DNA from 3 places in the Herminiimonas sp. Marseille-P9896 genome. Region 1 is predicted to be linked to each of the others. Evidence: predicted binding sites of a transcription regulator. Region 1 holds the regulator's gene; each other region holds the start of a gene.
What was found. Region 1 encodes FliA, which starts transcription of late flagellar genes. Its sites were predicted from a motif close to CTAAAGTTTNNNNNNNNNNNGCCGNTA; they were not measured.
Positions count from the first base shown of each region.

Region 1 (10,884 bases):
AGTAGCGCTTAGCTCAATAAAAATATGGAAATTAGGGAGACTCTTATTGAAAAATAAGATGAATTAAAAACAAATAAATGAGGTGGTATGCAGTACGCATTGTGAAAAACACGCATCATGAGATACCACGCTGGATCGCAAGGAAGTATGTACAAACATGTACATGCAACTCACAGGACTTATTGGGACAAAAAGAAGGTGCAATTAAGTTTGCAAGACTTTTCCGAAAAACGGGATTTGTGGCTGATTAGCCAACAAGCAGGATCGGCAGTCCTTAATCTTCTGCCGTCACCGGCACTTCAGTCACCACATCAGGCATGCCCGAGAGGATCATCAGTTGCACGCGGCGATTGCGCAAGCGCCCTTCTGTCGTGTCATTGCTATCGACAGGAAGGTTGGCACCGTGGCCCATGGCGACCAGGCGTTTTTCGGCAACGCCGCTTGCGAGGAACAAGCGCACCACGCTGCTGGCGCGTACCGCAGAGAGTTCCCAGTTGGACGGGAACATCGTGTTGTTGATAGGCGTGTTGTCGGTGTGGCCTTCGACCTGAATGTCGTTGTCGACATCTTTCAAGACCTGAGCCACCGCGCGCAATGCAGCTTCCGATTGCGCATTCAGCTTTGCTTCGCCCGGCGCAAACAGCACGCTCGCATTAATCTCAACACTGACGCCGCGATTGGTTTGCGTGACACGTACCTTACCCTGGCTGACCAATGGAGCCATCGCCTTGAGGATGTCGCGAGCGATGCTGGTCATGCGCGCTTTTTCGCGTTTGACGACTGCTTCATTCGCGCGTTGCGCAGGCGATGGTATCGGCAGTGGCAGGATCGGAGTGTTTTGGCTGACCGGGTCCTTGATGGTTTCGGTCTTCGCAGCGACACCACCGAAGGCGATGCCGAGTGAACTGGAGAGAATGCGGTACTTGCCTTCGTTGACGGATGAAATCGCGTACATGACGACGAAGAAGGCGAACAGGAGCGTGATGAAGTCGGCGTAGGACACCAGCCAACGTTCATGGTTTTCATGCTCTTCTTCGTATTTTCTTCTACGTGCCATGGTGGATCTATCTGCCTACGCTGTGGGCGGGCCAACTTACATCGTATAGACGTTCATCCGCTCTTCGATCAAGCGCGGATTGTCACCTGCTGCAATACCGGCAAACGCATCTGCCAGCATTTCACGTTTGAAGATGTCCCTGCTGACCAATGCCTTGAGTTTGCTCGAGATAGGCAGGAAGACCAGGTTGGCGAAACCCACGCCATAGATAGTCGCTACAAAAGCCACGGCGATGCCGCTACCGAGACGACTAGGATCAGACAGGTTTTCCATCACATGGATCAAACCGAGGACTGCACCCAGGATACCGATGGTCGGCGCATAGCCGCCCGCCGCTTCCCAGATTTTGATGGCCAGGCGTTGACGCGTTTCGTATGCACCTATTTCCAGGTCCAGCACGTCGCGCAATTTGGTCGGATCTACACCGTCGACGATAAGGCGCAAGCCGTGTGCGATGAATGGATCTTTGACGTCCTTGATGACGCGTTCCAGGCTGAGTAAACCTTCACGGCGGGCGATGACGCTCCATGCGGTGATGTCCTTGATCAGACCCGGATAATTGTCGTCCTTCGGCATGAAGACCTGACCGGCCATTTTTACGCCCTGCACAAAGTTGCGCCAACCACTTTGCAACAGGACCGCGCCGACTGTGCCAACGATGACGATGATGAAGGCTGCAGGTTGTACCAGCGAGCCTAAAGCACCGCCTTCGAGCAATTGCCCGAGAAGGATGCCGCCCAGCGCCAGTGCAATACCAACTAAGCTACCCCAGTCCACGCTTTCTCCCTTAAGTTCGCACGCATCCTGGCGATAGCCTGACTATGCAATTGCGATACGCGTGATTCGGTGACTCCCATGACGGCGCCAATTTCCTTCAAGTTCATTTCCTGCTCGTAGTACAAACCCATGAGGATTTTTTCACGTTCCGGCAGCGCCTGGATCGCTTCGATCACGGCAGCACGGAAGCCGGTGTTCATCAGATTCTGCAGTGGATCCGGCGACTCATCGGTGCAATAACGATCGAGGAAGTGTTCGTTATCCTCGGTATCGTGGAAATCTTCGTAGTAGACCAGTTGGTGGCCACCGCCATCACTAAGCAAGTCCTGATAGTCTGCCAGTGACAACTTGAGCTGTTTCGCTACTTCACTTTCATTCGGTGCACGTCCGAGGCGTTGCTGCAAGGTGTTCATTGCCACCTCGATCTTGCGCATGTTCTGGCGCATGCTGCGTGGCATCCAGTCACTGCTACGCAATTCGTCCAGCATGGCACCACGTATGCGCTGCACTGCATAGGTTTCAAACTGTGCGCCGTGCGTTTCTTCATAACGGCTGACTGCATCAAGCAGGCCTATCATGCCGGCCTGTATCAAATCATCGACTTCTACGCTAGGCGGCAGCTTGGCTTTCATCTGGTGCGCCAGCTTTTTAACGAGCGGCGCATGCTCAGTTACCAGATGATTTTTGTCCGATTTTCCGGCCGCGGTATACATGTGTGAATCAGGCTCCAAACTTGGCGCTATGAGCGGACAAGGTAAAACGTTCAGCCAGGCCACGGAACGCAACTGATGCGCCTGCCAGCGGGAAAGCATCGATGACGGCGCGTCCCAGGCGTGCAGCACGTGTCATATGATCGTCCTGCGGTACAAAACCAACGGAATGTAATTGCAAGGCCAGGTAACGACTGGCTGCTTGCGCCATGTTTTGATAAACGACGGCAGCTTCCTGTGCATCGGCACCGGTTACCAGGATGCCGAATGGACGGCGCCCCAATTGCGCGTTTAATCGTTTTATCAGTGCGTATGCTTTCTTGATGGAGGCCGCACCCGGCGTCACCTGCACGATGATTTCACCATTGCCCATCGCCGGAATAGCAAAGTTGTCGTTCATATCCAGTTCAGCATCGACCATCAGTACATCGGATTGCGCCGCCAGGACACCAAAGGCGTTCGACAAACGGCGTTGCTGATGTTGATCGCTGCCATTCGCTGCACGCAAGGAACCACGTGTCAGCGAAGCCAGGCCAAAGCCCTGCGGCATCGCATGTACAACCTGGTTCAGCGCACGCTCCTGGCGCGCCACATCCAGCAGCGTGGCCTGCAACTCTGCGCCCATGCGATGGCTGATGCCGTCGTTGGAACTGCAAGCGTCGAGCAGCACGACATCACTACCGCTTAAAGCCAGCGAGGCGCTCAGATTGACCAGCATCGCGCTTTTATCGGCGGCCGAAGCTGCAGATAAAAATGTAAAAATGCGCGGCTTCGGTCCTGCGAGCATACGCCGCAAACCTTCTGCCTGATCACATTCGAAACTAGCCAAGAATCACCTCACGCAAACTCTTATCGTTCATTGCACGGACGGTATTTGCCATGACAGCTGGTATCTCCGCATCACCCAATTGGAATGGCGCTGTTTCGCGCTTGAGTTTAAATGCCCGGTCTACCAGATACTGTTGGTTCGCGACGTGCAGGTCTTCCGGCACGCGTTGTCCGTTCGCGACGTAGTATAAGTTCAATTTCTGTCTAATGACTACATCTAGTGCACTGCCAATGGTTGCAGCTTCGTCCAGTTTGGTCAATATGCAACCCGCGAGGCCATCACCCATGTAGGAACGCACTACTTCATTCAGTGTTTCACCGGTCGAAGTCGCGTTCAGGCACAGCAGGCGCTTGACCTGGTCACCGGCACCGGCCAGCATGGCGATCTGGTCCGCCACCATCTGGTCGCGCTGGCTAACACCCACAGTGTCGATCAGCACGGTATGTTTGCCTTTGAGCTCATCCAGCGCGATGCGCAGGTCAGCTTCATCCTTGACCGAGTGCACCATGACGCCGAGGATTTTGCCGTAGATGCGCAGTTGTTCGTAGCCGCCGATACGGTAACCGTCAGTCGTAATCAGAGCCAGCTTGCTTGGGCCATGACGCATGACGCAACGCGCAGCCAGTTTTGCTGTGGTTGTTGTTTTACCGACACCGGTAGGACCTACCAGCGCATAGACGCCGCCTTTTTCCAGGATTTCGTTTTCATCACCTATGGTGGTCAGGTTGCGGGTCAGGATGGATTTGATCCAGTCCATGCCGCTTTGATTGCTGGCACCGGCAGGCAGGCGAGCGATCAGGTAACGCGCCAGGCTGGCACTGAAACCGGCCGCCAGCATTTCTCGCAATACCGTCGATTTGACCGGTTCACGTTTTTGCGGATCGTTCCATGCGAGTTCGGACAGCTGGATTTCCAGCATGCCGCGCATGGAGCGGATTTCGCTCATCATATTATTCAGTTCAGCCGAGCTGATTTCAACACGGTCGGATGCCGCGCCTGTATCTGCTGCATTCGAGGTCAAAGCCAGCGGAGCTGCTTGCGCAGGTTTGTGATGCGGTACCAGCGAAGCCAGTGTGGTTTCGGAAATGGCAGCGCGCTCAACCATAGGTTCTGCCAGCGAGGCCATATCCTCACCGGCCAGCGCCAGGATCTCGACGCCGCCATCGATGGCGCGATTCGAGAGAATGACCGCATCAGGTCCGAGTGCTTCGCGCACCAGACTCCATGCGCCGCGTGACGTGCTTGCCGTAAATTTCCTGACGTTCATACCTGACCTCCAACTAAGCTAGTTACTCTGATTGTTTTTGAATCCGGGACTTCTGCATGCGACAGCACTTTGAGCTGCGGCAAGGCACGGCGCAGGAAGCGCGCCAGCAATGCGCGCAATTGCGCTGGCACCAGCAGTACCGGTGTTAATCCTAAAGATTCCTGTTGGCGCGTCGCGGCTTCAGCCTGCGCAGCTATCGTGTCGGCCAGGCCTGGCTCGATACCGGCACCGTCTGCACCGCTACCCTGCAAGGCTTGGGTCAACAGACGTTCGAGGCGGTTATCCAGTGTCATCACCGACAATTCATTGGTGGACGGGAACAGCTGCTGCACGATGGCGCGTCCCAGCGCTACACGTACCAGAGCAGTCAGTTCGTTGACGTCCTGGATGTAGGCTGCGTGTTCGGTCATGGTTTCGATGATGGTGTGCATATCGCGGATATGGACACCTTCGATCAGGAGGTTTTGCAGGACCTTTTGCAAGGTCGACAGCGGGATCAGCTTGGGTACCAGGTCTTCCACCAATTTAGGCGATTCCTTGGTCAGGTGATCCAGCAATTGCTGTACTTCCTGACGCCCCAGCAATTCAGCTGCGTGCGTAGTGATCAAATGATTCAGGTGGGTCGCTACCACGGTACCGGCATCCACCACGGTGTAGCCCATGCCTTGTGCCTGCTCACGCATGCTCGAATCAATCCAGGTAGCTGGCAGACCAAAGGCAGGATCGCTGGTGGTTGGTCCTGGCAAGGTGCCACTGACCATGCCCGGATTGATCGCGAGGAATTGACCGGCAAGCGCTTCACCACTACCCACCTCCACGCCTTTGAGCGTGATGCGATACGCAGATGGTTTCAATTCCAGGTTGTCGCGGATATGTACTGGTGGCGACAGGAAGCCGACTTCCTGCGCGAATTTTTTTCGTATGCCCTTGATACGGCGCAGCAGCTCACCGCTTTGCGATTTATCGACCAATGGAATCAGGCGATAGCCGACTTCCAGGCCCAGCGTATCGACTTGCACAATGTCTTGCCAGGTCGCCTCTTCCACTTCCGGTGCTGGTGGTGGTGCGGTAACTTCCGGTTCAACTTCCGGTGCTTTCAGGTTGCGTTGCGAGATCAGATAAGCCGCACCTGCCATCAGGCTGGCCAGGAACAGGAAGGATACGTGCGGCATGCCAGGGATCAAGCCCATGCCGCCGATGATGGCAGCGGTGATGTACAGCACTTGTGGACGTGCAAACAATTGGCCGATCAGCTGACCGCCAATGTCTTGCTCACTGGCGACGCGAGATACCACGATACCGGCAGCGGTAGAAATAATCAGCGAAGGAATCTGTGCGACCAGGCCGTCACCGATAGCCAGCAGGGTGTAGTTTTCCAGCGCAGAGGAGAAGCCCATATCGTGCTGCACCATACCGACCACCAGACCACCAACCACGTTGATGACGGTAACGATAATGCCGGCGATCGCATCACCACGCACGTATTTACTTGCACCGTCCATCGCGCCGTAGAATTCGGCTTCCTGGGCCACCTGGGTACGACGCAGGCGTGCATCCTGCTCACCGATCAGACCGGCGTTCAGGTCGGCGTCAATCGCCATTTGTTTACCCGGCATCGCATCCAGGGCAAAACGGGCACCCACCTCAGCGATACGGCCTGCACCTTTGGTAACGACCGTAAAGTTAATGATGGTCAGGATCACGAAGACCACGATACCGACTGTGTAGTTACCACCGATCAGGAAGTGGCCGAAAGCCTCAATCACTTTACCTGCTGCATCCGGACCGTTATGTCCTTCCGTCAGCACGACACGGGTCGACGCGACGTTCAGCGACAGGCGCAGCATGGTGCTCACCAGCAGCACGGTCGGGAACACCATGAAGTCCAGTGGCTTGACCGTGTACAAGGCAGTCAGCAGCACGATGATGGACAGCGCAATATTGAAGCTGAAGAAGATGTCCAGCACGATCGCCGGCAGCGGCAGCACCATCATCGACAACATCATGATGATGATCAGCGGTGCTGCGACAGCACGCGATCCTTGGCCGGTCATCCAGGCGGGTAATTTCAGGCTATTCATTGTGGCAGGCCATTCGAATCTGCATCAGCTGCAGAGGGATTAAGTGGGTCCATCTCTGGCGGTACATCGAGATCGCCCGGTTTGACCGGACGCGCACCGCCGTGTTTGCTATACGCACGCAACTGGAATACATAGGCCAGTACTTCAGCCACTGCGATATACAAAGCTTCAGGAATTTCGTCACCGAGCTCAGCGTGGCGGAACAGCGCACGTGCCAGTGGCGGCGCTTCCAGCAGCACGACGTTGTTTTCCATCGCGAGCTCACGGATCTTGGCCGCGACTTCATCCGCACCCTTGGCAACCACGCGTGGTGCGCGCATGCCGTTTTCGGAATATTTAAGTGCGACCGCATAGTGCGTCGGGTTAGTCACGACCACGTCTGCGGTCGGTACTTCGGACATCATGCGGCGGCGGGCCATTTCACGCTGTTGCTGACGGATCTTCGCTTTGATTTCCGGATTACCTTCAGACTCCTTGGATTCCTGGCGTACATCCTGGCGCGACATCATCAGTTTCTTCGCGTGTTGCCACATTTGGTAAGGCGCATCGATCGCAGCCACGATCACCAGACCGGCTGCAATAAAAATGAAGCTGAACACCAGCAGGTGTCCCAAATGTTCGGTACCGCTTTTCAGTGGCTCTACGCTCAGCGCCATAACAGCGTCGAATTCATGGCGCATCACCATCCATGCGATCCAGCCGATCAGGATGGTTTTGGCGATGGCCTTGCCCAACTCAACAGCTGCGCGGCTGGAGACCATATTGCCGAGACCCTTGATCGGGTTCATACGGCCGAAATTCGGTTGCAGGGCTTTACCACTGAACAGCCAGCCGCCGATCAGCGCAGGCGACACCAGTGCCACCACGATCAGGATCAGCGCAGCCGGGGCAAAAGCAATCAGCAAATCGATGATGCTGGCAGCAGCATGTGCCAGCAGCAGTTCCATGTCGAAAGCCATTTCACGGTCGAAAGACAGTCCGGACGCGAGCATCTTGTTCAGCTCACCGACCATGCGACCACCCAGGATCCAGAAAGCAGCGCCCGCGCCGAGCAACAGCGTACAAGTCGCCAGCTCGCGCGAACGCGGCACGTCGCCCTGCTCCCGCGCCTGTTCCAGCTTGCGCGGTGACGCGGGTTCCGTCTTTTCGAGATCACTTTCTTCAGCCAAAGCCGACTCCTGAGGTGCTTCCGATAGCGTTCAACACGACGCTATACGGACCTATGAGTAGATTATTGGCCAGAACGCCCCGGACTAATCGGGGGAATAGGGTGGGAAAGGTGCCGCTTTTCAGTCATGCAAAGCGGGGAAATGGCGGGAAAAACTAAATCTTGAGCGCCTGGGCCCACAACAATGCGGCCAAATGGGCTTCATTGACCTGACGCGCACTGATGAACAGCGATTCAGCCAGTGCTGCAATATTGCCATTATTCAGCTCACAAGCCTCAGCCAGAGCCAAAAACGGGCCGTACATGCCATCACGCGTCAACAAAGCTTGGGCGACTGGTTCAGCCAGCTGGATTTTAGCCAGGACCTCTTCCATAGGCATACCCAGCAAACGGTCCAGCAAGGAAAACATGCCGACCACGAACAGGTTCTCGGCTTCGTTTTTCGGCAGGATGCCCTGCCCGGCCAATTCCGCAAAGCGGCCGCGCACGATGGCGGTCTGCATCAGCACCGCCGCATGGCTATCGGTACTGGCCGTTGCCAGCAGCAGCGACAACCAGCGATACAGCGGCGAGTAACCCAGCATGGTCACTGCATGGCGCAGCGACTGGATTTCGGCACCGAGGCCGAAACCGACGCTATTGATGTAACGGAAGAGCTTGTAGGACAGCGCAGCATCGCGTTTCAGGACTTCTTCCAGTTCGCGAATGTCAGCGTTTTGGCGCAACATCTCCATCAATTGAATGATGATGATCTGCGCTGAATTCAAACCTTTTTTCTCGGCATGCGCACGCGGTGTCAGGTACAAATTACCTATAAACGCATGCAACCCCTGCAAGGCACAGACATCGTATTCCTGCCACGATGCCAGCTTGCGCACGACCGCCTTGACGGTCCCGGACTGCAAGGCGGCTATTGGTATCGCCGCGCCTTGTTCATGACTAAGCCGCCCTTCGACATGGCTGACGACTTGCAGCAAGGGATTGCCTGGCTTGAGCGCATCTGCACCACGCAGGGAAATGCCGTAGCCCAGCTGTCGCAATGCGGTGGCGGCCTTCAGTGTTTCAGGATCGGCCAGGTCAGCACCGGTCAAGCGGAATACCGTGTTCCTGGCCGGTAGCTTGCGCACCACATTCGTCGCGATCAGGGCTGGCGTCGCTTCCAGGAACAGCAAGCTGCCATTCAGCTGACTGGCAGCCTCTGCGCCCTGCAATTGCGCGGCAACCACATCCACCAGCTCCAGCAAGTCGTCGTCGCTGGCCATACCACTGCCCCGCTCGCCACCAAACCAGGACAATTCATAGCCCAGCACTTGTTGCGTGGCGTTGAGCATAGGCTCACGTACGATGAATTTCAATTCAGACATGGGAACTCAGGGATAGGGACTGCACAGTGACCGAAGTCGGCATGGATGGCCTGGGTGAAAATCAAAAACCCAGGCTTTCGAGCAAGTCATCAACCTGCTCTTGTCCTGCCACTACGTCATGACCAGTAGGATTGATTTGCGGGCCATTCAACAAGCCACTATCAACTTCTTTCTTTTTCTCGGCTGGCGCGTAATCGACCAGCAATTGCAGCAGTTGCTGCTCCAGGCCGTGTGCCAGCTCGGTGACCTTTTTGATGACCTGGCCGGTCAGGTCCTGGAAGTCCTGCGCCATCATGATGTTCATCAAATGCTGGCGTGTTTCCGTGGTCGCTACCTGCGTCGCATTCAGATGTGCGATCGTTTGTTCGGCCAGCACCTTGAATTTTTCTTCCGAGTAGCCGCCCTGCAAGGCTTGCTGCCATTGCGTCGACATCGCCGCCGCGTCAGACTGCACCTGCTCCTGCAAAGGGCCGGCAGCTTCGGTTGCGTTCAGTACGCGTTGCGCTGCCTGCTCGGTCATGCGTGCTACATAATCGAGGCGATCACGCGCATCCGGAATGTCATGCGATGCGCGTTCTACCAATTGATCGAACCCCAGGCCGCGCAGGCTTTCGTGCAAGGCACGCGTCATGTGACCGACGCGCGACAGCACTTCATCGTGCGGTATGCCCGCTTCGCTTACTGCATCCACCATCTGTACAGATGCGTTGGCAGTCAATTCAGGCTCCTGCAGCGGCCAGTTTTTCGAAAATCTTTGCCAGTTTTTCATCCAGCGTCGCGGCAGTGAACGGCTTGACGACGTAACCGTTGGCACCTGCTTGTGCGGCTGCAATGATGTTTTCTTTCTTCGCTTCAGCGGTCACCATCAACACTGGCAACTTCGACAATGCCGGATCAGCACGGATGTGCTGCAGCATGGTCAAGCCGTCCATATTAGGCATATTCCAGTCGGACACGACGAAGTCGAATTGCTCACTACGCAACTTGGCAAGTGCCATCGCACCATCTTCAGCCTCATCGACATTCGTGTAGCCCAGTTCTTTCAAGAGATTACGAACAATGCGACGCATCGTTGAAAAATCATCAACAACTAAAAATTTGGTGTTTGGGCCTGCCATGAATTACTCCATTAAATCTCTATACGTTCATCGATCCGGCAAAGAATCGAACATGGTGTACTACATCCGCTTTTTTGCGCTCGTACTATTATGCACTGAGGATACATAAATTTTGCGAGAAATCCGATAGCACTTGTCGTAAATCAACACTTAGACGCGCAAGGCACGACTGCTGTGTGCGGCAAGGTAGCCCAGGACCATGCCTGGCAAGGCTTGCAAGGGACCGACTTCGTGGGTTGCACCAACGGCAATTGCTTCGCGCGGCATGCCGAATACTACGCAAGAAGCTTCGTCCTGCGCAAAGTTATATGCACCTACGTTTTTCATCTCGAGCATACCGAGTGCACCGTCTTTACCCATACCTGTAAGAATTACACCGACAGCATTCTTGCCCGCGTGCACCGCTGCAGAATGGAACAGCACATCAACCGATGGACGATGACGATTGACCGGTGGTCCCTGATCGAGTTGTGTCATGTAATTGGCACCACTACGCACCAGTTGCAAATGTGA
Region 1 covers NZ_CAJEVT010000002.1:604,831-615,714, reverse strand. The annotation lists gene motD (flagellar motor protein MotD) at 275-1,057, opposite strand; gene H7U06_RS08400 (flagellar motor protein) at 1,094-1,834, opposite strand; gene H7U06_RS08395 (RNA polymerase sigma factor FliA) at 1,816-2,547, opposite strand; gene H7U06_RS08390 (antiactivator of flagellar biosynthesis FleN protein) at 2,555-3,373, opposite strand; gene flhF (flagellar biosynthesis protein FlhF) at 3,366-4,640, opposite strand; gene flhA (flagellar biosynthesis protein FlhA) at 4,637-6,721, opposite strand; gene flhB (flagellar biosynthesis protein FlhB) at 6,718-7,890, opposite strand; gene H7U06_RS08370 (EAL and HDOD domain-containing protein) at 8,045-9,253, opposite strand; gene cheZ (protein phosphatase CheZ) at 9,315-9,947, opposite strand; gene cheY (chemotaxis response regulator CheY) at 9,973-10,371, opposite strand; gene H7U06_RS08355 (chemotaxis response regulator protein-glutamate methylesterase) at 10,522-10,884, opposite strand, start outside.

Region 2 (10,884 bases), on a different contig from region 1:
TGAATCGGATTGCTGTGCGGTTTGCAGCTGCTTGAGCAGAGTACCTTCGGCTGCGCTATTGGTTTGCAGCTCACGGGTTTTATTACCGACCAGGCTCACCAGCTGGCTGTAAGCGCCGTTGTAGCTGGCTGTGCCGCCGAGCAGGACATTCTTGGTTTGCAGTTCGCCCAGGGCCAGCATATTACGGTTGTCACCATCCCCATTGGTGTTGGCGCTGATGGTAAATTTGTCGCCATTGGCAGGCGTACCGCTAATCTTGACTTCAGCACCGCCGAACGCAATGACGGAGCCAGCGGTATAAGTCACCGGCGTACCTGCCGGGAATGTGGTCGTGACACCATTGGTGGTCACGGTCACTGGCATACCTGCCGGGAAACCGCTCAGGGTTCCGGTTGCGGAATCAAAAGTCAGCGTGACTGGCGACGCCACTGTCGCACCAGTGAAGCTGGAATTGATGTTGCCCGCGCTGATGGCACCAGTACCGGTATTGGTACCCGGTGCGTCGGTGCGGATCGGGGTCGCGGCAGCGATGTTTTTCACATCCTTGATCAGCACGCTGAGACCAGATGCACCATTGATAGTCGGTTTGATGACAAACTCATCACCGGACGCCATGGTGCCGCTAGGCATAGAGAAATTCACACCATCGATGGCACCCGCCGGGAATGTCGTGTTCGAATACATCGACACATTGTCCGACATGCGGGTCACCGTGTAGTTGGTACCGTCATAGGTCAGGCGATAATCGCTGGTCGTGAGCGCATCCACATTACTGATGCTGGCAGCAACACTTGCATTACCGGTATTGTTGTCGCTCGGATTGACGACCGGTGATGCCAGGTTGAAGAAGTCGCCACCAAGATTGCCGTTCTGGTCTTGACCAAGACGGTGTTGTGCATTGAAGGTTGCCGCCAGGCCAAGCGCAATGCGGCCAAGGGAATTCTGGATCGGATCCAGCGTCTTGTTGCGGTACTCAAACAAGCCCCCCAGATTGCCGCCGACCAGTGAGTTTTCCGGCATGCTGATGATAGTGCCGGTCGCGGTCTTATAACCAACACCCAGACGTCCCGGGTCGGTCGGCGAGGACAGCGTCATCAGTTCATAACTGAGATTACTGACGACCAATGGCTGACCATTACCGATAAAGACGTTATAGCCATCGCCCTGCTGCACCACCGATACTTTGGTTTGTTTGGCGAGTTCTGAAACCAGCAAATCGCGCTGATCAAGCAAATCATTCGGCGGTTGTCCGGTACCGTTTTGCGCTTTCGTGATCGCATCATTCAGTTGTGCGATCTGCTTGGCATAGGCATTGATATTGGTTACCGCACCGGCAATTTCGTTATTCACACCGTTGCGCATGCTGGTCAGCTGCGCATCCATGCTCTGGAAGCGCGAAGCCAGCGCTTCTGCGCCCGACAACATGGCTTGACGCGACGACGCCGAGCCTGGGTTGGCGACCAGATCCTGCACGCCCTTGAAGAAGTCCTGTATCGCAGGAGACAGACCAACCGAAGAATCGGCCAGCATATTGTTGACCTTGCTGATCTGGTTGTAATACGTGTCCAGCTGGCTTTTGCTCGATTGCGCACCGACGATTTGCGCAGCGAGGAAGTCATTAAAGATGCGCTTGACGGTTTCCACATTGGTACCACTACCGATGTAACCGCCGCCATCCAGGTTTTGCCCGCCCAGCGACGACTGGACCACAACCTGGCGGCTATAACCGGGAGTCGCCTGATTGGCGATATTGTGTCCGGTGGTAGCGATACCTGCTTGTGCTGCAGCTAGTCCGGATTGAGCAATGCTGAATAAACTGGACATAATTTGGCTTTTCTAACTCTATGTTGGTGTGTACGGCACGTTGATGGAAAACTTGAGCCGGAAGATCAGACTATCAGCCCCAAATCTTGCGTTTCATGCAAACAAATGTAATCAGGCCGACAAGTTGCGATTGATGATGTTGGTCAGTTTGGTCGCGTAATTCGGGTCAGTCGCATACCCGGCGCGCTGTAAGCCCTGGGCGAAGCCCTTGACGTCACTGGCATTGGCCAGCACTTTTTCGTAACGCGGATTGTTGCGCATCAGTTGCGCGTAATCGCGGAAGGAATCCGCATAGCTATCATAGGCGCGGAATTTCTCGACCCGCTTCTGCGCAACACCGTCCACGTATTCAGTTGTCACCGCGTCTACTGTTTTGCCTTTCCAGTTGGCACCAGCCTTGATGCCAAACAGGTTGTGGCTGCTGCCACCATCGGCGGTACGTATCACACGCTTGCCCCAGCCACTCTCCAATGCCGCCTGCCCCAACATGAATTTGGCCGGGATGCCGGTGGTACGGCTGGCCTCTTCCGCATGCGCGGCGACTTTGTCCTGGAAGGCTTGTACGTGAGCTGGTTTGCTGACAGCACTGGCCGCGGTGGTGGTGTTATTCACACCGCCACGTGCCTGCATGGCATGGGCTTCACTCGAACGCTGGTGCGCGAGTGCATTACGTTCCGCCATATTGCGCAGGATTTCAGCACGCAGATCACTCGTGTCCGATACTGCTTTCGTCGCATCAGCACCATCCGGCGTGACCGCCGTTGCCATCTGCGTGCTGGAGAGCTGGCGTATCAGCACGTCAGCCAGGCCTATGCCACGGCTGGCCATGTTCTGGCTCAGTTGCTGATCCAGCATGGAGGTGTACATCTTGGTTTGCTGGTTGTCGAACAGCCCATCCTGCGGCGTTGCTTCACGCATGCTCTTCATGATCATATTCACGAAGAGTGCTTCAAACTGCGTGGCCGCCGCCTTCAGCGAGTCAGGCGAATTCTGCCGCGCAGATTGCTTGAGCGATTCCAGTCCTTTGGAATCTATCGCCAGGGCGGTATTCGAATTGTCTGCAGGCGTAATCATATTCAGCTTAGATAATTTCCAATTCTGCGCGCAAAGAGCCCGACGCTTTCATCGCTTGCAGGATGGCCAGCAAGTCTTGCGGTGTTGCGCCTATCGAGTTCAGGGCTTTAACCACGTCTGCCAATGAAGCGGAATTTTTCAGCAAGATGACCTTGCCCGGATCTTTGTTGATTTCGATTTGCGACTGCTGCGCCACCACGGTCTGACCACCGGAGAACGGTGCAGGCTGGCTGATGACTGGCTGGGTATTAATCACTACCGACAGGTTGCCGTGCGATACCGCACAGGTATCCAGTGTCACGGCCTGGTTCATGACGACCGAGCCGGTACGTGCATTCAGGATCACCTTGGCGCTGACTTGAGCTGGCGTCACGCTAATGCTTTCCAATGCACCGAGGAAGCTCACGCGCTCATCGTTGCTCATCGGTGCGCGCACACGGATCACGCGGCCATCCTGTGCTGCTGCGGTATCAGGACCGAAACGTTTGTTGACGGCATCCACTACCCGGCTGGCAGTAGAGAAATCACTGTCTTTTAACTCGAGGAAAATTTGGTCGCCCTGCCCCAGGCTGCTCGGCACCGCACGCTCCACTGTTGCACCAGCCGAGATACGCCCTACGCCCAAGTGATTGATCTGCGCTTTGCTGCCATTCGCTGCAGCACCGGCACCGCCGACCACGACGTTACCCTGCGCCATACCGTAGATCTGTCCATCCGCACCTTTCAGTGGTGTCATCAACAAGGTACCGCCGCGCAAGCTCTTCGCATTACCCATGGAAGAAACAGTGATGTCCAGCGTCTGGCCAGGTTGCGCAAAGGCAGGCAGCGAAGTCGTCACCATCACCGCAGCGACGTTCTTCAATTGCATGTTCACGCCTTGCGGCAGGTTGACACCCATCTGCTGCATCATGCTAACGATACTTTGGATGGTGAATGGTGTTTGTGTAGTTTGATCGCCGCTGCCGTCCAGGCCAACAACCAGACCATAGCCGATCAATTGGTTTTGCCGGACGCCTTGCACGGTAGCCAGGTCTTTCAGGCGCTCTGCATGCGCTGCAAATGGCAGCAACAGGCAAACTGAACACGCGATGACGCGCAGTGATTTTTTAAACGATGGTAGAGAAACGGTATGCATGGAAATTCCTATCAGCCTCAAGATTAAAGAGGCATGACGCTCAGGAAGAAACGCGCCAGCATGGACATCACTTCGGCTGCATCTATACGAGCGTTGGTACGATATTCAATCCGCGCATCTGCGACGCGGGTCGAGGAAACGATATTGCCCTTCTCAACTGTGGCCGGATCGACGACGCCAGAGAAACGAATGAACTCACCACCTTTATCGAGCGCGACTTGCTTCTCACCGGCGACGACCAGGTTGCCGTTCGAAAGTACATCGATGACAGTCACTGTCAGCGTACTCACGAAGTTGTTACCCGAAGTAATCACACCCTTGTCTTCGTACTTGGAAGCACTTGAAGCGCTCGCACTGAACCTATCCGTGGTATTTCCGAATATGCCAAAAATATTCGGTGCTGCTGCGACCACCGAGCCAGTCTTGCTGCCAGAGCTGCCAGCCTGTTTACCCGCCGAGCTACGCTCGTTGATGGTAATGGTGATGGTGTCGCCTATCAGGCGTGCGCGACGGTCTTCAAACATCGGGCGATACGATGCAGTTTGAAAAATCGCGCCATTCATAGGTGGCGTCACCGCACTTGCCGCCTGTGGCCGCGCGGTCAATGGTGTCTGCACCACGGTTTCCGGCATGCCACCGCAACCTGCCAATAGTGTGGCAAACATCACCAGCGCTGACAGCTTGAGCTTAGACATCGTCATCTTCATCATCATTCCTTTACTCTTACCACTGCGGCTTATCACTGCTGTTTACAACTGTGTCAGGCGTTGCAGCATTTGATCCGAAGTCGTAATCGCCTTGCTGTTGATTTCGTAAGCGCGCTGGGTCTGGATCATATTGACCATCTCTTCGACCACGTTCACGTTCGAGGTTTCAACATAGTTTTGTTTGACGTAACCGGCGCCGTTGGTACCTGGATTATTGGTGGTCGGATTGCCCGATGCGGTGGTTTCCACATACAGGTTCTCGCCCTTGCTTTCCAGACCGGCCGGATTGATGAAGGTCGCCAGTTGCAAGGAACCGACTTCGGTTTGGCCGGTGGTACCAGGAACAGTCACGCTGACGATACCGTCACGGCTGATCGAGATCGCCGTCGCATTGGCCGGGATCACAATTGCTGGCTGGATAGGAAAACCGCTGGAGGTAACCATCTGCCCCTGATTGTCCGTCTGGAACGAACCGTCACGGGTGTAAGCAGTGGTACCGTCCGGCATCATCACCTGGAAGAAGCCATCACCGAGGATAGCCATATCCTTGCTGTTGCTGGTCAGTTGCAGATTGCCCTGACTGTGGATACGCTCGGTTGCGACCGGACGCACACCAGTACCGATCTGCAAGCCAGATGGCAATTGCGTCTGCTGCGACGAAGCAGCACCCGGCTGGCGGATGTTTTGATACAGCAGATCTTCAAAAACCGCACGTGAACGCTTGAAGCCGCTGGTGCTGACGTTGGCCAAGTTATTGGAAATGACGTCCATCTGCGTTTGTTGCGCATCCAGACCTGTTTTAGCAATAAATAGTGAACGTATCATTCTTTTCTCCAATATTTTGGCAAACGCATGGCATATATCGCCACCTTCATTGTGCCTGTACCTGCATTAACTCAAAGCGAGGAATTGATCGGCTTTAGCAGCGTTACTATCCGCATCCTTCAGCAACTTCATGTTTAATTCGAACTGGCGTGCAAGGCTGATCATATTCACCATCGCATCCACCACGTTGACATTACTGCCTTCAACCGCACCGCTGATCACGCCCACGTTGGCATCAACATCCGCTGGCAAGCGATCTTTGGTGACAAACATGCCGTCACTACTACGCTCCAGATTGCCTATCTCAGGATTGACCAGCTTCAGGCGTGCGATTTCTATGGTTGCGCCTGGCACGTTGCCAGAATCTACCGATGAAATCGTGCCATCCTTGGCGAACGAAATTCTGACGTTAGGCGGAATCGTGATCGGGCCACCGTCAGACAGCACATTCAAACCACCTTCGGTTTGCAATACGCCGTTTTCATTGATCTTCAGGCTGCCGCTGCGGGTGTAGCCTTCGGTACCATCGGCGCGTTCCACCGCGAGCCAGCCGGGGCCCTGCACTGCCAGATCCAGTGTGCGTCCGGTTTGCTGGATCGGACCGGCACGGAAATCGGTACCTATGGTCGAATCCACCACAAAGGTGCGTGTCGGCAAGCCGTTGCTGACGACAGGGATCGCCCTGAACGTATCGAGCTGGGCACGAAAACCCGTGGTCGAGACGTTCGCCAGATTATGTGCAGTCGTGGATTGCTGCTCCATGATCTGCTTGGCGCCCGACATTGCGGTGTATATCAGCCTATCCATTTCATTCCTCCTGTGACTACGCCCGGCTGTCGCTAAACAGCCAGGCGGTCATGACTTGCTTCATGCATTAACGCAGGTTCACCAGTGTCTGCATGATCTGATCTTGCGTTTTGATGGTTTGCGCATTCGCCTGGTAGTAACGTTGCGCAGTGATCATGTTGACCAGCTCGGCTGTCAGGTCGACGTTCGATTCCTCGACACGTGCCGACTGCACTGCACCGAGCCCGCTGCTACCCGGCGTACTGGTCAGTGGCACGCCAGATTCAGCGGTTTCCACCCATTGGTTGTCGCCGATGTTTTGCAAGCCGTTAGGATTGGCAAAACGCGACAGGATGACCTGGCCCAGCACATTCACCTGGCCATTGCTGTAACGGCCGACGATAGAACCGTCGTTGGCAACGTCAAAACCAGTCAGGGTACCTGCCTTATAACCATCCGGCAGCTGACGCGCCACACCAAAAGCTTGTGCAAACTGCTGGGTGCCTGCGTGATCGATAGAGATATTGAAAGGTGTCACCGCACCTGTCGTGACTGCCATTGCAGCTACCAGCGGCGAAGGTGTGGTGCCGGTCAATACACCACCGGTACCGAATTGCATCGTGCCCAGAGGTACTGGTGGGTTGGTTGCACTGGTAGGCAGGGTGTAACCGATAGGCACGCCGTCATTGGTAGCGAATACGCTCCATTGACCACCCGCTGTTTTGACATAGAAAGTACGCAGCACGTGCGAGTTACCCAGGCTGTCATAGACAGGTACCGAGGTCGAATCGCTGAAGGTGGTCGGATCATCCGGATTGAAGTTATTCGCGACCAATGGATCTTTACGCGAATCCAGTGTCAGCTTGAGTTCGTATTTGGTGGTTGCCTTAGGCGCGAGGTCAGCCTTGTTGATGATAATTTCAGTCGGTGCGCCGATCGCAACCACGCCATTCGCATCCGCCATGTAACCAGTCAGGCGTCCACCGGCAGCATTCTCGATATAGCCTTCCTTGGTCAATTCGAACTGGCCGTTACGGGCATAAGTAATCGTGCCGCCGCTGCTCATGCGGAAGAAACCGTCACCATTGATCGCCATATCCAGCGGATTGTTGGAAGCGGTGATATTGCCCTGGCTGAACAGTTGCGCGACGCGCGCGATCTGGGTACCGATACCGATTTGTGCTGCGCCGGAACCAGACAATGTGCTGGCGTAGATATCCGAAAACTGCATTTGCGATTGTTTGAAACCGACTGTATTCGCATTGGCAACGTTGTTGCCGATGGTTTCGAGACTTTTGCTTGCGGCATTCAATCCGCTCAAACCTTGTTGGAAACTCATGCTCTTTCTCCTGGTTGATGTGCCGCTGTATTAAAGAATTTGACGGATGTCTGCGAGGGTCAATCCACCCAGGCCTGGAACGTTGATCTGTATGCCGCTGGCAGAAGTGGAAACCGTGGTCACTATGCCGAATTGCAATGGATTCGATGTGACGGCCTTGCCAGCCAGGCTGGATGTCACTTCAAACTTGTATGTGCCATCCGCTGCCTTGGCACCGTCAGCCTTGGTACCGTCCCACAACAGAGGCACGGTGCCAGATTTTTGCGGACCAAGTTCGATGGTCTGGATGACGTTGCCGGAAGAGTCCTTGACCAGGATTTGCGCGGTGTCCACATCCTGCGGAAATTCAACGCCCATCAAGCCTTTGCCTTCGGCCAGGCCGATCTCGGAGCCCGGCGCCAATACACCGTGACCTATCATGTTCGCAGCCTGCAATGCCTGATTCGACTGATAGCTGCCCATCATCGATTCCAGTGTGCCGTTCAGTTTGTCGATACCGGTGACGGTCGACAACTGTGCCAGCTGACTGGTGACTTGCGCGTTATCCAGTGGATTCAAAGGATCCTGGTTCTTCATCTGGGTCACGAGCAGGGTCAGGAAACGATCCTGCGCTTCTTCTGCAGTGCTCTTCTTGGCCGCGCCGGAACCATTCATCTGGTCCAGTAAAGCCTGTGGCAGGACGGTGGCATTGCTATTGACTGTGGTCATGATTAATCCTGATTGTTTTACTGACCGATCGTCAGTGTTTTGAGTAGCATGGTCTTGGCCGTGTTCATGGTTTCGACGTTGGTTTGGTAGGAACGCGAAGCGGAAATCATATTCACCATTTCCTCCACCACATTCACGTTAGGCATGGCGACGTGGCCGGTTTCATCTGCGTTCGGATGCTTGGGATCGAACACCATCTTCAGTGGCGACGTATCTTCCACCACGCGATTGACACGTACACCAGTCGAAGTCGCACCGCCCTTCATTTGCTGCGCCTGAAATTCCACTTGTTTGGCGCGATAGGTCTTGCCATCGGCGCTGGTGGTACTTTCAGCATTCGCGATATTGCTGGAGACGACGTTGAGGCGCTGAGCTTGTGCGCTCATCGCCGAACCGGAGACATTGAATATATTAAATAGCGACATGATTATTGCCCCTGGATAGCGGTGAACATGCCCTTGATCTTCGAAGAGACCAGGGTCAGGCCGACTTCGTAACGCAAGGCGTTATCGGTAAACTGATTGCGTTGCACATCCATATCCACGGTATTGCCGTCGATATTGCCCTGTGCCGTATTGGCGTATAACAAAGGCGCGCCGCCCAAAGTCGGCAAGACCTTGGAAGACAGATGTGCGCTGGAAGTCTTGGCCATTTCGCTCGGCGCGGCAGCACTGGTCTTGCTGCGTGCTAGCGCACCTTGCAGGGCCTTGTTAAAATCAACGTCACGCGCCTTGAAGTTGGGCGTATCCGCATTCGCTATATTGGACGCCAGTATTTGCTGACGCTGACCGCGCAAACTCAGCGCGGTCTCCTGAAAGCGCATCATGTCATCAAGTTTTCCCATCATTCCGTTCTCCGAAGTATGCGTTCAAGGAATGGCTACCCTGCACTAATCATGGATTTCTATAGCGTCGATCATACGGAGCGACCGTATGCTTCGATCAAACGATAAGAAGACAAAAATCCATGCTATTCCCCGCTTTAGCTGAACCTCGAATCGGTACCATGATCGTGCAATTAGCTCACCACCACTACATTGGCTGCCATGAAACACTCTATCCACATCGCTATCGCCGCTTTCTCCGCCGCACTCTCGCTGACTACTCAGCTGGCGTGGGCGCAAGCCGTCGCCGAACCGCGTCAGGATCTGGCGCTGCTGAAACAAACCGCTGAACAGTTTTTGCTGACGCAAGCCAAGGGCTTGCCGGGTGAAGTAAAAGTGACGGTCGGCGCCATCGATCCGCGTTTGAAATTGCCGGTCTGTCCGGTACCGGAAGCGTTCCTGCCACCTTCCAGCAAAGCCTGGGGCAAAACCACGGTAGGTGTGCGCTGCAATGTGCCGACCAACTGGACTATCTATGTATCCGCACAAGTGCGTGTACACGGTGAATACATCGCCGCCGCTGCACCACTGGCGCAAGGACAAAATATCGGCCCGGGCGATATCGCCACGGTCAAGGGCGACCTGACCAATCTGCCATCCGGTGTAATCACCGACGCCTCGCAGGCGATAGGTCGTACCGCAGCCAGCACAATCGCACTGGGCGCACCATTAAGACAGGATGCCTTGCGCAACCAGCAGGCGATCCAGCAAGGCCAGGCAGTACGCATCATTTTGAATGGCGACGGCTTCAGCGTATCCAGCGAAGCACGCGCTTTGAATAATGCTAACGAGGGTCAACTGACTCAGGTAAGAACCGCTGCAGGCCAGGTCATCAGCGGGATTGCCAAGCTGGGCGGCATCGTCGAGTTGGCATACTGACAATATAAATTAGTACACAATATTTTACGTTTGCCCCATTTAGGACTAAAGTTTGCTGTGATAACGCCGATAGACCAAGCAGAGATAGGCGTTTTGCCGCAAACCAAACGGGGTGAAGTCGTGAAAATTAATGACGCAAGCAAGAAAATCGCGGGAGTCGGCGTAGCAGCTACGCAGACTCGCGCAGGCAAGGCACCGGAAAAGGCCGATACCGGCTCGGTGTCTTCGAATGTAACGTTATCGTCGCAAGTGCAGGCCTTGACCAGCCAGGTCGCCAGCGCGAGCGTTTTTGATGCTAAAAAAGTAGATGAGATCAAGGCAGCTATTGCCGGTGGTCAATTCCAGGTCAATGCAGAACGCGTTGCCGACGGATTGATGGATACGGTGAAAGACCTGATCTCCACACGTAAAGGTTAAATATCCATGAAATCGTTCGGTACCAGCCCTGCAGATAGTTTGATTGAAGAACACAAAGCCATCCGTGCTCTGACCGAATTATTGAAGCTGGAACAGGAACATCTGATTTCTGCGAATGTTGAAGGCATCGCTGCCCTCACTGAAGAAAAAGCAAAAGCTGCAACGCAAATGGCAGAGCTGGCTAACTGGCGTCACAACGCGTTGGCTGCTGCCGGTTTTGAGCCAGCCGAAGCGAGCATGCAAGCCTGGCTGGAAAGCTCACCACAGGCGCAATCAGCAAAGAAAAGCTGGCAAGAATTGATCGAAC
Region 2 covers NZ_CAJEVT010000003.1:734,182-745,065, reverse strand. The annotation lists gene flgK (flagellar hook-associated protein FlgK) at 1-1,824, opposite strand, end outside; gene flgJ (flagellar assembly peptidoglycan hydrolase FlgJ) at 1,936-2,898, opposite strand; gene H7U06_RS13695 (flagellar basal body P-ring protein FlgI) at 2,906-4,033, opposite strand; gene H7U06_RS13690 (flagellar basal body L-ring protein FlgH) at 4,057-4,728, opposite strand; gene flgG (flagellar basal-body rod protein FlgG) at 4,783-5,565, opposite strand; gene flgF (flagellar basal-body rod protein FlgF) at 5,632-6,372, opposite strand; gene flgE (flagellar hook protein FlgE) at 6,440-7,690, opposite strand; gene H7U06_RS13670 (flagellar hook assembly protein FlgD) at 7,721-8,398, opposite strand; gene flgC (flagellar basal body rod protein FlgC) at 8,416-8,823, opposite strand; gene flgB (flagellar basal body rod protein FlgB) at 8,826-9,245, opposite strand; gene flgA (flagellar basal body P-ring formation chaperone FlgA) at 9,444-10,160, shown strand; gene flgM (flagellar biosynthesis anti-sigma factor FlgM) at 10,218-10,577, shown strand; gene H7U06_RS13645 (flagella synthesis protein FlgN) at 10,584-10,884, shown strand, end outside.
Region 2: flgK (flagellar hook-associated protein FlgK) is a predicted target of FliA. The motif match lies at 1,855-1,881, and genes of this name have one in related genera.

Region 3 (10,884 bases), on a different contig from region 1:
CAGGCCAGCGATGTCGTTGTAATTGCTCTCCATCACTTTGCTGAGCTTGGCGGAATCAAGCGCAAGTGTGCCGTCGCGTTGTACCGTCACGCCGAGCTGCGGCAAGGACATATTTGTATTGCTCAATCCTTCCAGCGACGCCGACAATGTCTTGCTGAGCTGTTCCTGGATGGTACGAGCCGTCGAGTCACCAACCAGCAGGCCACCGGTCTTGGTGGTGGCATCGTATGCGGTCAGTTTTTTGATGGTGCCGGTGAGATCGTTGTACGCTTTGATAAAGGCCTTGACGCTGGTCTCCACCGCAGCCGTATCCTTGGCGATGCTCATCGTGGTGTTGCCGATTTTGGAAACATTCAAGGTCACACCTTGTATCGCTTCCTTGACTTCATTCGTCGGGCTGTCGACGAAGAAGCCATTGACCGTCAATTGGGTGTTTTGTCCTGCGCTGTTTTGTTTCAGCGATTGGGTGCCGGCCGGATCGTATCCGAGCAGACTTTGCAAAGCCGGGTCACCATCGACATCAATCTTCATGCTGGAAACCGCACCGGTTTTATTCGATGTGAAGACCAGGTGATCAGGTGCCGCGCTACCGTTGGAAACCAGGGTCGCGGTCACGCCGATATTGGCAGCATTGACTGCATCGCGTATGCCTTGCAGCGAGTTGTCGCCATTCTTGATGGTGACGGTGCCGGTCGCCTGTTTGGCGTCTTGCGTGAAGGTCGCGCCGCTATATACACCGTCGGTCAGGGTGCCGCCGCTAATGGTGCCGAACTGGAAGGTCAGCGTCGTCGTTGCGCCCGTGCCGATCAGCGCGGTTTTGCTGGTTTGTCCCGCGGTGGACAGGCTGTGCGCCTGCGCCAGTTGTGTGACATTGATCTGATAGTTGCCGGTTGCTGCCTTGGTGCTTGCAGTACCGCTCAGGATAGTTTTGTCCGCAACCGTGGTTTGCAGGTTTTCAAAGGTCGAGCTTTTCCCCAGCGATGACATCGCTGTCTGAAATGCGCTGAGTGCGCCACTGAGGGTGCCGTATGCTGTTAACTTGGCTTGATAGCTCGCTTCCTTTTGCGCCATCAATGTCAGAGGCTGGCTTTCAGCCGTCATGAGATTGGTCAATAAGGTGTCGAGGGGTAAACCGGAGCCAACGCCGATTGATGAAACGGCCATTTGCTTCTCCTGCTAGAGAAAAACCACAATATATAGGAAGGCAGACGAGGGTAAGCCCAAGGTAAGAGGGTGATTTACCCGTCTGTTTGATGCAATTTATGCTTTTTGCTTCACCAACAAACCTTGCAACTTATCCAAGGCTTTGGAAATTTCGATCGCTTCGAGCGACGGCATCTGGCGTATGACTTCCTTCGTCTGTTGATCAACTACCTTGACGATGGTGCGATTGCTGTCTGAGTCGACTGTAAATTCCAGGTTGGAAGATAAGCCTTGCAGTGCTTTGTTGATGCTTTGTAGTGCCTGGCCGACCTGGCTTTGCGCGCTGGCGGCATCCGGTTGCTGGACAGCTCCGGTGGTGAGCACAGGGGAAGAGACTGCTTTGGCTGCGGGATTTACCGCGCTGCTGACTGGTGACGGTTGCGGATCGATACGTGTACCTGCCTTGGCGCTACTAGCAATTTGTCCGATATCCATAATTGACTCCTGTTGTAACGAATCCCCGGCTACCAAAATGCAGCCGGGGATTCATTTCTTACTACGCTGCTGACGGGCTAGGATTAGCCACGGAGCAGAGCGAGCACGCCGTTAGGCAGCGAGTTCGCTTGTGCCAACATTGCGGTACCAGCTTGTTGCAAGATTTGACCGCGTGTCAGGTTAGCTGTTTCCGAAGCGAAGTCAGCATCCAGGATACGGCTGCGAGCTGCGCTCAAGTTTTCGCTGGTGGTGCTGAGCGAAGAAACAACTGATGTGAAGCGGTTTTGCAACGCACCCAGCGAAGCGCGGGAGGAGCTGATGTTTGCCAGAGCGGAGTCAATGACTTGCAATGCATCGTTAGCGCCGCTTGGGATACCGTTGGTCAGCGTGGTGATGTCGATGCTAGCAACCGACGACAGTGCGCTCGAGTTAGCAGCTGCGGCGAGCACGGTACCTGCAGCCGATGTGCCGACTGTGAACGAACCCGATGAGTTGAATGCCAGCGAACCACCGACAGTTGCCGAGTCACCTGCTGCTGCAGCATTTGCTGCACCACGAACCAGAGCAACGCCTGCACCGCTAGCACCGGTCAATGTGGTCGTGTTGTTTGCGGTAAGGTTGTTGGTTACACCGATGTCATAGCCTTGCGCTTGTGTCAGCGAGATTTTACCCGTAGATGTATCGGCAATTGCGTTGATGCCGGTTACGCCGGATTGGGCATTGATCGCAGCAGCCAGGCCGCCGACGTCAGTTGCGGTTGCCATTGTTGCCGTAACAGTAACTGGGTTAGCTGAACCGTCAGCTTTTGGTGCGCCTTGGATCGTGAACGATTGGCTGCCTGCAGTGAAGGCCGACAGGGTAGCAGTAGTTGTTGCTGTTGCAGTTACACCGGTCGAACCCGAAGCTGCATTGACACCTTTAGCGATAGCATAAGCGCTTGCGCCAACAGCAGCAGCGTAGGTTGAGGTTGTACCGTTACCTTGAACGGTGAATGTTTGTACTGCTGTGCTATTCGCACCAATGGTACCAGCGACTGTACCTGCAGTAGCAGCGGTGCTTGTGCCATTGCTTTTGATCGCATTGTTACCGATAGCGGACGCTTGGGTGTTGCCGATCGAGAAGTTGATCGTTTGGTTAGCATTTGCGCCGACTTGGAATTGAGCGTTGCTCAGCGAGCCGTCCAGAACGTTTTGGCCGTTGAACTGGGTTGTGTTAGCAACACGGTTCAACTCTTGTTGCAGTTGGCCGACTTCTTCTTGCAGCGAAGCGCGGTCAGATGCGGAGTTGGTGCCGTTAGCAGATTGAACTGCCAGGGTACGCATACGTTGCAGCAGGTCGGTTGCTGTTGCCAGACCACCCTCAGCTGTTTGCGTCATCGAGATGCCGTCGTTGGCGTTACGTGCTGCTTGATTCAAGCCGTTGATCTGGCTGGTCATACGATCAGAAATTGCCAAGCCTGCAGCATCATCTTTCGCGCTGTTAATACGCAGACCTGAGGACAGGCGTTGCAGCGAAGTAGCGAGGGAAGATTGCGATGCGGTCAGGTTGCGTTGTGAATTCAGCGACGAGATGTTGGTATTAATGACTGCGGCCATGTTAATTCTCCTGTTGTAGTCCGATGGAAGTCCGACTGAAGCACTTCAACGTCTGCTGTGCGATTTATTGCATATGCAGCGTCGTTGTAAGTTTTATCGGACGGTTCCGGGAAAAGTTTAGTGATGGACTGAAACTAATTTTTTCCCGGTCTCGCCCGAACTGCAGCCAGATATGTCCTTTGTCGGTCGCTATCTGGAAAATCTTTAAGAAAATAATGTGAGATTTAAAACAAATAAAAAGAGAAATCGCCCTTAATTTTTCCGAATTCCTGTCGAATGGGAAATTGCCAAAAACACACTATCTGGCTTGTTTGAGCAGTCAGTCGCAGCAAAAAATAATTGCAAAATATTGTGAAAAAGTGACAGCGTGCTGAAGAATCAATAAAAAACCCCGCATCTCTGCAGGGCTTTTATTGCTTAATTCGTCATTAAAGGCAGTTTTTACCGCCCCTGTTTAAGCTTATTGCGCCGGGATGACGCGATTTTTGCCGGCTTTTTTCGCTTCGTAGAGGGCGATGTCTGCACGTTTGATCATCGCGGCCTGGTCTTCCAGCTCTTTGCGCAGGGCAACACCGGCACTGAAAGTCATCAGCAGGCGTGTGTGGTTGTGCATGAAAATCTGTTTGGTCAGCTCACGTTGTAGGCGCGTGATGGTCATGATCGCCTCCTCCATTGGGGTATCCGGCAGGACGATGAGGAACTCTTCGCCACCGAAACGGGCGATGACATCCATAGTGCGCAGCGTTTCCTTGATGACGCGGACCAAATGGATCAATGCTTCATCACCAGCGATGTGGCCATACTTGTCGTTGATCTGTTTGAAATCGTCCAGATCCAGCATAGCGATGCACAGTGGCGTTGCACGTCTGTCGGCACGTGCTATCTCGCGTTCCAGCACATCATCCAGGCCGCGGCGGTTGAGACTGCCGGTGAGCTGATCTTCACGCACCAGTTCGCTCATCTGTTCAAGTTGCTGTTCCAGATTATGTATGCGTGCTTCTGCATCTTCGACATCCTTGCGTGCTGCCAGTACGATGTCACGCGAGCGCAGCGCTTCGGTTTGCGCGATACGTGTTTCGCGTTTGACCTCGTCGAGGATTTTGCTCAGCTTGTTGATATCCGCAGTTTGTGTGAGTTCTTTTGAATACCGGTCAATTTGCTGGTGGTAGTTGCCGGTGCTATTGGCTATGTCTGCCAGACGATCGATAAATGTGTTGACCATGTTTTTGACGGAAACCTTGGCGTCGTTGATGCTGTTCTTCAACGTGCCTTGTTTGTAGATAACTTCTTTCAGACTGCGCATCACTTCATTGAGCGCAACGTCATTGATAGGCGCCGAAATCAAATCGCGTACTGCTTCAATCTGTCCGTGCATCCATGAGTCCTGCTCCAGCAGGCCGCCTATGTTTTCCAGCAGCAGGCGGAACAATCGCAACAGCATTTCCTGCTGCTGCGCCATGTCGCCGCTCTTGAGTTCGATCTTGAAGCAGAGTTGCTTGAGCTTGCCGGAGACTTCATTCAGGCTGGCTTCGGTTTTCGCATCCTTGATCGAGCGGCCGAGTGCCTCTGCCTCCGCGGCTAGCTCAGGGGCACCCTGCAAGAGGGAAGCCACTGCCAAAGTCAGTGTGCGTGTCAGCAAATCGCGCAGGAGGGCAGGTTGTGGATCGTCAACCAGGGACAAACCGGCGCTGCTGGCAGCAACCGGGGCTGCCGCGGTATTGGCGGCACTATTGGTTTGTATCGCCAGCTGTGTCTGGTAATGCTTGACCAGTTGCGTCAGTCCCTTGCTGAAGTCTGGCCAGTACGAGGTGGAGGCTGCTTCTTCCAGGGTTTTGCCTATGATGGCGACACCGTCTGGTGCCGTCGACAAGGAAGCGGCAAACTCGCTCAGGATTTCTTCCGGAGTGGGTTGCGGCGTATAACCAGCGATCTCGTCGTAAATGGCGCGATAAGCGTCCGGGGTCGGGGCTATTCTGCGGACGGCCAATTGGCGAAAGGCTTCTCGTGCGATTTCAGCAGGGTTTTGTGGCGGGGTGTCTCGCTTGTCTTGCATGAATGCACGCGCGTTTCTTTATTGTTGATGGACCGGATATCGGCCTGTTTCGCAATAATATAACTATGCAGACAAGTCTGATAAGGGGATTAAGCAGGCAAATGCTGACCACTTTGACGCTTTATCCAAAATGCAACAAAAACCGCCAAATGGCACGGCTTTCCTTGTCTTAAAGCTAAAGATTGTGAGCGCAGGCAGAGCAGGCGAGGTGGCAACTGATCAGTTGCGTAAATCAATCGACCAAATGATTTTTGATCGCGTAATGCGTCAACTCCGCATTATGGCGAAGTTTCATTTTCTGCAATAAGCGTGAGCGATACATGCTGATGGTTTTGACTGACAGCACCAGTTCGGTGGCGATGTCACTGACGGTTTTGCCGGAAGCAATCATGGTCAGGGTCTGGTATTCGCGATCAGACAGGGTTTCATGCAGCGGTGTTTCGTGGTCGTCGCTGATCTGGTTGGCCAGCTCTTGTGCGAGCGCAGCGCTAATGTATTTACGGCCAGCGGCAACCTGGCGGATTGCATTTACCAGTTCGGCTGGTGCGCTTTGTTTATTCAGGTAGCCGGAGGCGCCGGCCTTGAGTGAGCGTATCGCGTATTGATCTTCGCGATGCATGGAGAGCATGAGAACGGCGGTCTTTGGGGATTCCTTCTTGACCTGCTTTAGTACTTCTATCCCGCTACGATCCGGCATCGAAATATCCAGCAACAGCACCTGACAAGTACCTTCACGGGTAAGCTTGATCGCTTCGATGCCGTTTTCGGCATGACCCGCTACAACGATATCTTTCGTGTCAGCAAGAATTTGCTTTAAACCCTCACGTACGATCGCATGATCGTCGGCAATCAAGACTTTAATTACGTTCTTCGTTGTCATTGTTATGCTTTATGGCTGTCTGGATAGCAGTGCCAGATTCGAGTTAACTATTTGTCTATATGTGACAAATTTTGGCGCAACAAGGTTCCTGACCGCCAAATTCTGTCGCTTAATGCCCAATATTATTCGTCTGGATATTGTCAGATACCGGCCTAGTGGGCAAAGGCAGGTTAATAGCAACGACTGTGCCACCTTTCGGCGCGGTGCTGACAGAAAGGCTGCCGCCTAATGCCACCGAACGCTCGACCATGCCACGTATACCAAATGATTTTGGTTTTGCGCGATCCGCCAGCTCTATGCCGCGTCCGTTATCGATAATCTCCAGCCGTACATACTGCGGCGTATGCATGAGCTGTACCGTTACCAGGCTGGCTTGCGCATGTTTGGCAATATTGGTCAGCGCTTCCTGGAAGATGCGGAACAACGCTGTCGCCTGATCCATATCCAGATCTATTTCCGCCTTGTTTGAAACAAATTCACATGGCATGCCCATTTGCTTCTCGAATTCCTTGCTTTGCCAGTCGATCGCAGCGACCAGGCCGAAATCGAGTATGCCGGGACGTAGGTCGCCAGCGATGCGGTGCACGGTTTCTATCGTGCGGTCTACCAGTGACTCAACGTAGGCGGCTTTCTCATATAGCTCCGGAGATTTGGTCGGCAAGCGTCGTGTTAATAGCGCCAAAGCCATTTTGATCGCGGTCAGGTTGCCGCCGAGATCGTCATGTATCTCGCGGGCGATGCGGGTGCGTTCTTGTTCTTTAACGGTATTGACGTGTGCCGACAGCTCAGCGAGCTGCGCGCGGGAACGGATGATTTCTTCCTGCTCGAGTTTGCTGGCGGTGATATTTGTCATGATGCCTTCCCACTGCACACTGTCATCATCCAGTGCACGCGGGGTGGCGCGCAGATTAATCCACTTGATGTCTTTCCATTCCTCGACCCAGATCCGGCCTTCCCAGTTCCAGTTGCTCATCTGCTCGGCAGAGATACGCATGGTGTCGCGGAATGAAGACATGTCCTGATGCAAAATCAAACCGGTAAACAGGGTCGGGTTGTCGCATAGTTTTTCTGAACTGATGCCCAGCAAGGCTTCGCAGCCATCGCTGACATAAGGGAAGGAGAACCTTCCATCCTTGCGGAGGCGGAACTGATAAACCAGGCCCGGTGTATTGGACACCATCGTACTCAGGCGCGCTTCGCTGGCGCGCAATGCCTTGTCTGATTTGTAGCGCGAACTGACATCATTGCCGATAGCGATGATGGCCGGTGTCGTGTCGGATGCCAAGTAGAACAACTGGAATTCGATCGGATAGCTGCTGCCATCCTTGCGTGTGTGCTGGGTACTGATGGAGACGGAGGTATTGCTGTCGTTTTGCAGATCTCGGATAAACTGCGCGTACGCTTCTTGCGTGACATCCCTGGCGATGCAGGTGGGCGACATCGCACTTAATTCATCGTGGTTGTATTGCAGGTTTTTGCATGCACTTGGATTGACGTACTCAAAGCGTAATGTGTTGTAGTTTAAAACGTAGATTTCGCTGGACGATCCTTGCAAGATCGTTGGCAACCACTCAGCATGCATCGTGTTAATGACAATTCCCTTTTGTTCAATATGTCTTTTGCTTGTAGCGCGGTGACCAGGCATCTCGTCTCCTGCAAGCTAAATGTTGGATGTTATTTCAACTGAAAACAACTGCGACGACTTTAGCATAAGTTATTCGTATTCATGCTCGTAGTTATTTACAGTTGTAGGGGCGGGCGTTGATGTCTGCGGCAATTTATTGATGGCCCTATATCGGCCCGTCTTGAGAAAGACGGCAGATTGGAGAACTGTCGAATGAGGGAGTGCTACTTTGCGTGGAATGAGGAAAAATGCCTTTGTAGAATTATTTAGATAAAAAATTGCAATCAAGGCTTCCAATCTGAAATATAGTCATGCTATAATTTTTTCTTTCGCGGCTGTAGCTCAGCTGGATAGAGTACTTGGCTACGAACCAAGGGGTCGTGGGTTCGATTCCTGCCAGCCGCACCAGATATAAAGGGTCCATCGCAAGATGGGCCCTTTTTTCTTTTCTGGATTCGATTTGCCTCGTGCGCGATACGGCTAAACAAAGGCTTCCTCCTGTCCTGTTTTGCAAAGCTAAAAAGCGAACGGTTTGCTAAGTCCGCACCTCATTGGTGGGCGGTGTAGAGCTCCCAATTCTTTCTATTCTCCAAATTTTTATCCATATCCTAAGTAATAGCGGATGGCGTCCTGCATCAGGTGGTTGGCTTGATCTCGTTGCTTGCATAAAAGTGCTTGTCGCATCGTCTGATGTGAGGGGCGTTGCGGTAATTGGAATGCGTCCCGGCGTGGTCCCCGAATGGATGGATCGAACTTTTTAGCCGCAGGCACATGCTGTTCTCATCTTTGTTCGGGATTGAGGCGGACTGCTAACTAGGGTGCAGGCGGCTCCTTGTGGTCAGGCGCGAGCGGTTTCTGATTGTGCATGCTGGTCGTTAGTTTTCCGCCGCAGCACAAATTTTCGGGTTGATTGTATGCGTCCTGTGTAGGTCACAGCCGGTCGTTTTCAGACTTGGCAGCACCCGGAATAATTGCAAGCGCCTGTTAGACGTCGATATTTTTCAACATATTTGTAACATGGCAGATAGCTTTTAGCTGCTTATCTTGTCGAATTGCACTAAAATAGTGCGCTCTGTGAAAGATGCAGATTCAGCCTATTCCTTCACGTAGTAAAGCGACGCTATACATCAATTGCGATCGCAGACTGTGATCCGGTACTGAACCGGATGCGCACTTCCCCCATTTATTGTTAGGAGCAATTTTGACTCACGCCACCGTGGACGGCTTTCTTGCCATGGTCGCCAAGCGCGACCCTCATCAACCAGAATTTTTGCAAGCTGTTAAAGAGGTCATGCTCAGCTTGTGGCCTTTTATTGAAAAAAATCCGAAGTATGCAAAGGATGGTTTGCTGGAACGCCTGGTTGAGGCAGAGCGCGTCATTCAGTTTCGTGTGTCATGGGTGGATGATCGTGGCCAGGTGCAGGTCAATCGTGCTTTCCGTATCCAGCACAGCTCGGCGATTGGTCCGTTCAAGGGCGGTATGCGTTTCCACCCATCGGTCAATCTGTCCATCCTGAAGTTCCTCGCATTCGAGCAAAGCTTTAAGAATGCATTGACGACCCTGCCTATGGGTGGTGGCAAGGGCGGTTCCGATTTCGATCCTAAGGGCAAGAGCGATGGCGAAGTGATGCGTTTCTGCCAGGCTTTGATGTTTGAACTGTATCGTCACCTTGGTTCGGATACCGATATTCCGGCTGGCGACATTGGCGTTGGTGCGCGTGAAGTTGGTTACATGGCTGGCATGATGAAGAAGCTGTCGAATGATACTTCGGCCGTTTTCACAGGTAAGAGCCTGGCCTACGGTGGTAGCCTGATGCGTCCTGAAGCGACCGGTTACGGTACAGTCTATTTTGCTGAAGAAATGCTGCGTCATAGCGGCAAGTCATTCGACGGCATGACAGTTTCGGTTTCCGGCTCCGGTAACGTCGCGCAGTTTGCAGTTGAAAAAGCGATGGAGCTGAATGCGAAAGTCGTGGCGATGTCTGACTCCGGCGGTACCGTTTACGATAAAGACGGCTTCAACGAAGAGAAGCTGGAAGCCATGAAAGAATTGAAGAACGTCAAACGCGGTCGTGTTGAAGAGTTCGCCAAACAATTCAAGTTGCAATACGAAGAGGGCAAGCGTCCTTGGCATATCCCGGTACAGATCGCCTTGCCTTGCGCAACGCAGAATGAGCTGGACGGTAACGATGCGGCAACCCTGATCAAGAACGGTGTTGTATGCGTAGCCGAAGGCGCCAACATGCCTTCGACGCTGGAAGCGGTTGATGCTTTCATCAATGCACGTATCCTGTACGCACCTGGCAAAGCCAGCAATGCAGGTGGTGTTGCTACTTCCGGTCTGGAAATGTCGCAGAATGCCTTGCGCCTGTCCTGGCACCACGCTGAAGTTGACGAGCGTTTGCATAGCATCATGAAAGAAATCCACGCCAACTGCGCACATCACGGCAAACGTGCTGATGGTTCTATCAACTATGTTGATGGCGCGAACATCGCTGGCTTCGTCAAGCTGGCAGACGCGATCTTGGCGCAGGGCGTTTATTAAGTAGTACTATTTGCTTAATACTTTGCTTCCTGGCATCAATCTGAACGCTTCCTTAACGGAAGCGTTTCTTTTTCTACGTGTTATCCCTCATCAACTAGCGTTGGTCGAGCATCCCAAACTGTGCCATTATGGACGGATCGAATATCTGTCAGTCGGCGATCGAATATCTGTCGGGCAGCAAACGCCGAAAAGATCTATAATTGCTTCATTGATGAAATAAATGAGTCGAATGGATTTTGCTTGTAACTGGTTTCACCTGTCACTAGCGAGGTCACCTCAAACATGAAATCCCGTTCATCCTTTGTCTATATCTGGTTCGCCTTCCTGCTGCTGTTTTCGCAGCACGTTGCGTTCGCTGGTGCGCTGACATATGTACAACAAACGGCTTTCGACCATCAATGTACGCTCGAAGAGGGCGACTCCGCTGATGGTAATCTCTCCAAACACCTTGCATTAGACGAATTCGATGACGGCGCATCGTCGCTGTCGATCCAACCGTTTGTGCCACAGATGATCGTGGCCAAGCTCGAAGTCACTTTCGAGCAATTC
Region 3 covers NZ_CAJEVT010000003.1:762,330-773,213, forward strand. The annotation lists gene fliD (flagellar filament capping protein FliD) at 1-1,164, opposite strand, end outside; gene H7U06_RS13815 (flagellar protein FlaG) at 1,261-1,638, opposite strand; gene H7U06_RS13820 (flagellin) at 1,722-3,233, opposite strand; gene H7U06_RS13825 (GGDEF domain-containing protein) at 3,694-5,286, opposite strand; gene H7U06_RS13830 (response regulator transcription factor) at 5,519-6,166, opposite strand; gene H7U06_RS13835 (histidine kinase) at 6,276-7,811, opposite strand; tRNA gene H7U06_RS13840 (tRNA-Arg) at 8,122-8,198, shown strand; gene gdhA (NADP-specific glutamate dehydrogenase) at 8,992-10,335, shown strand; gene H7U06_RS13850 (hypothetical protein) at 10,618-10,884, shown strand, end outside.
Region 3: H7U06_RS13820 (flagellin) is a predicted target of FliA. The motif match lies at 3,328-3,354, and genes of this name have one in related genera.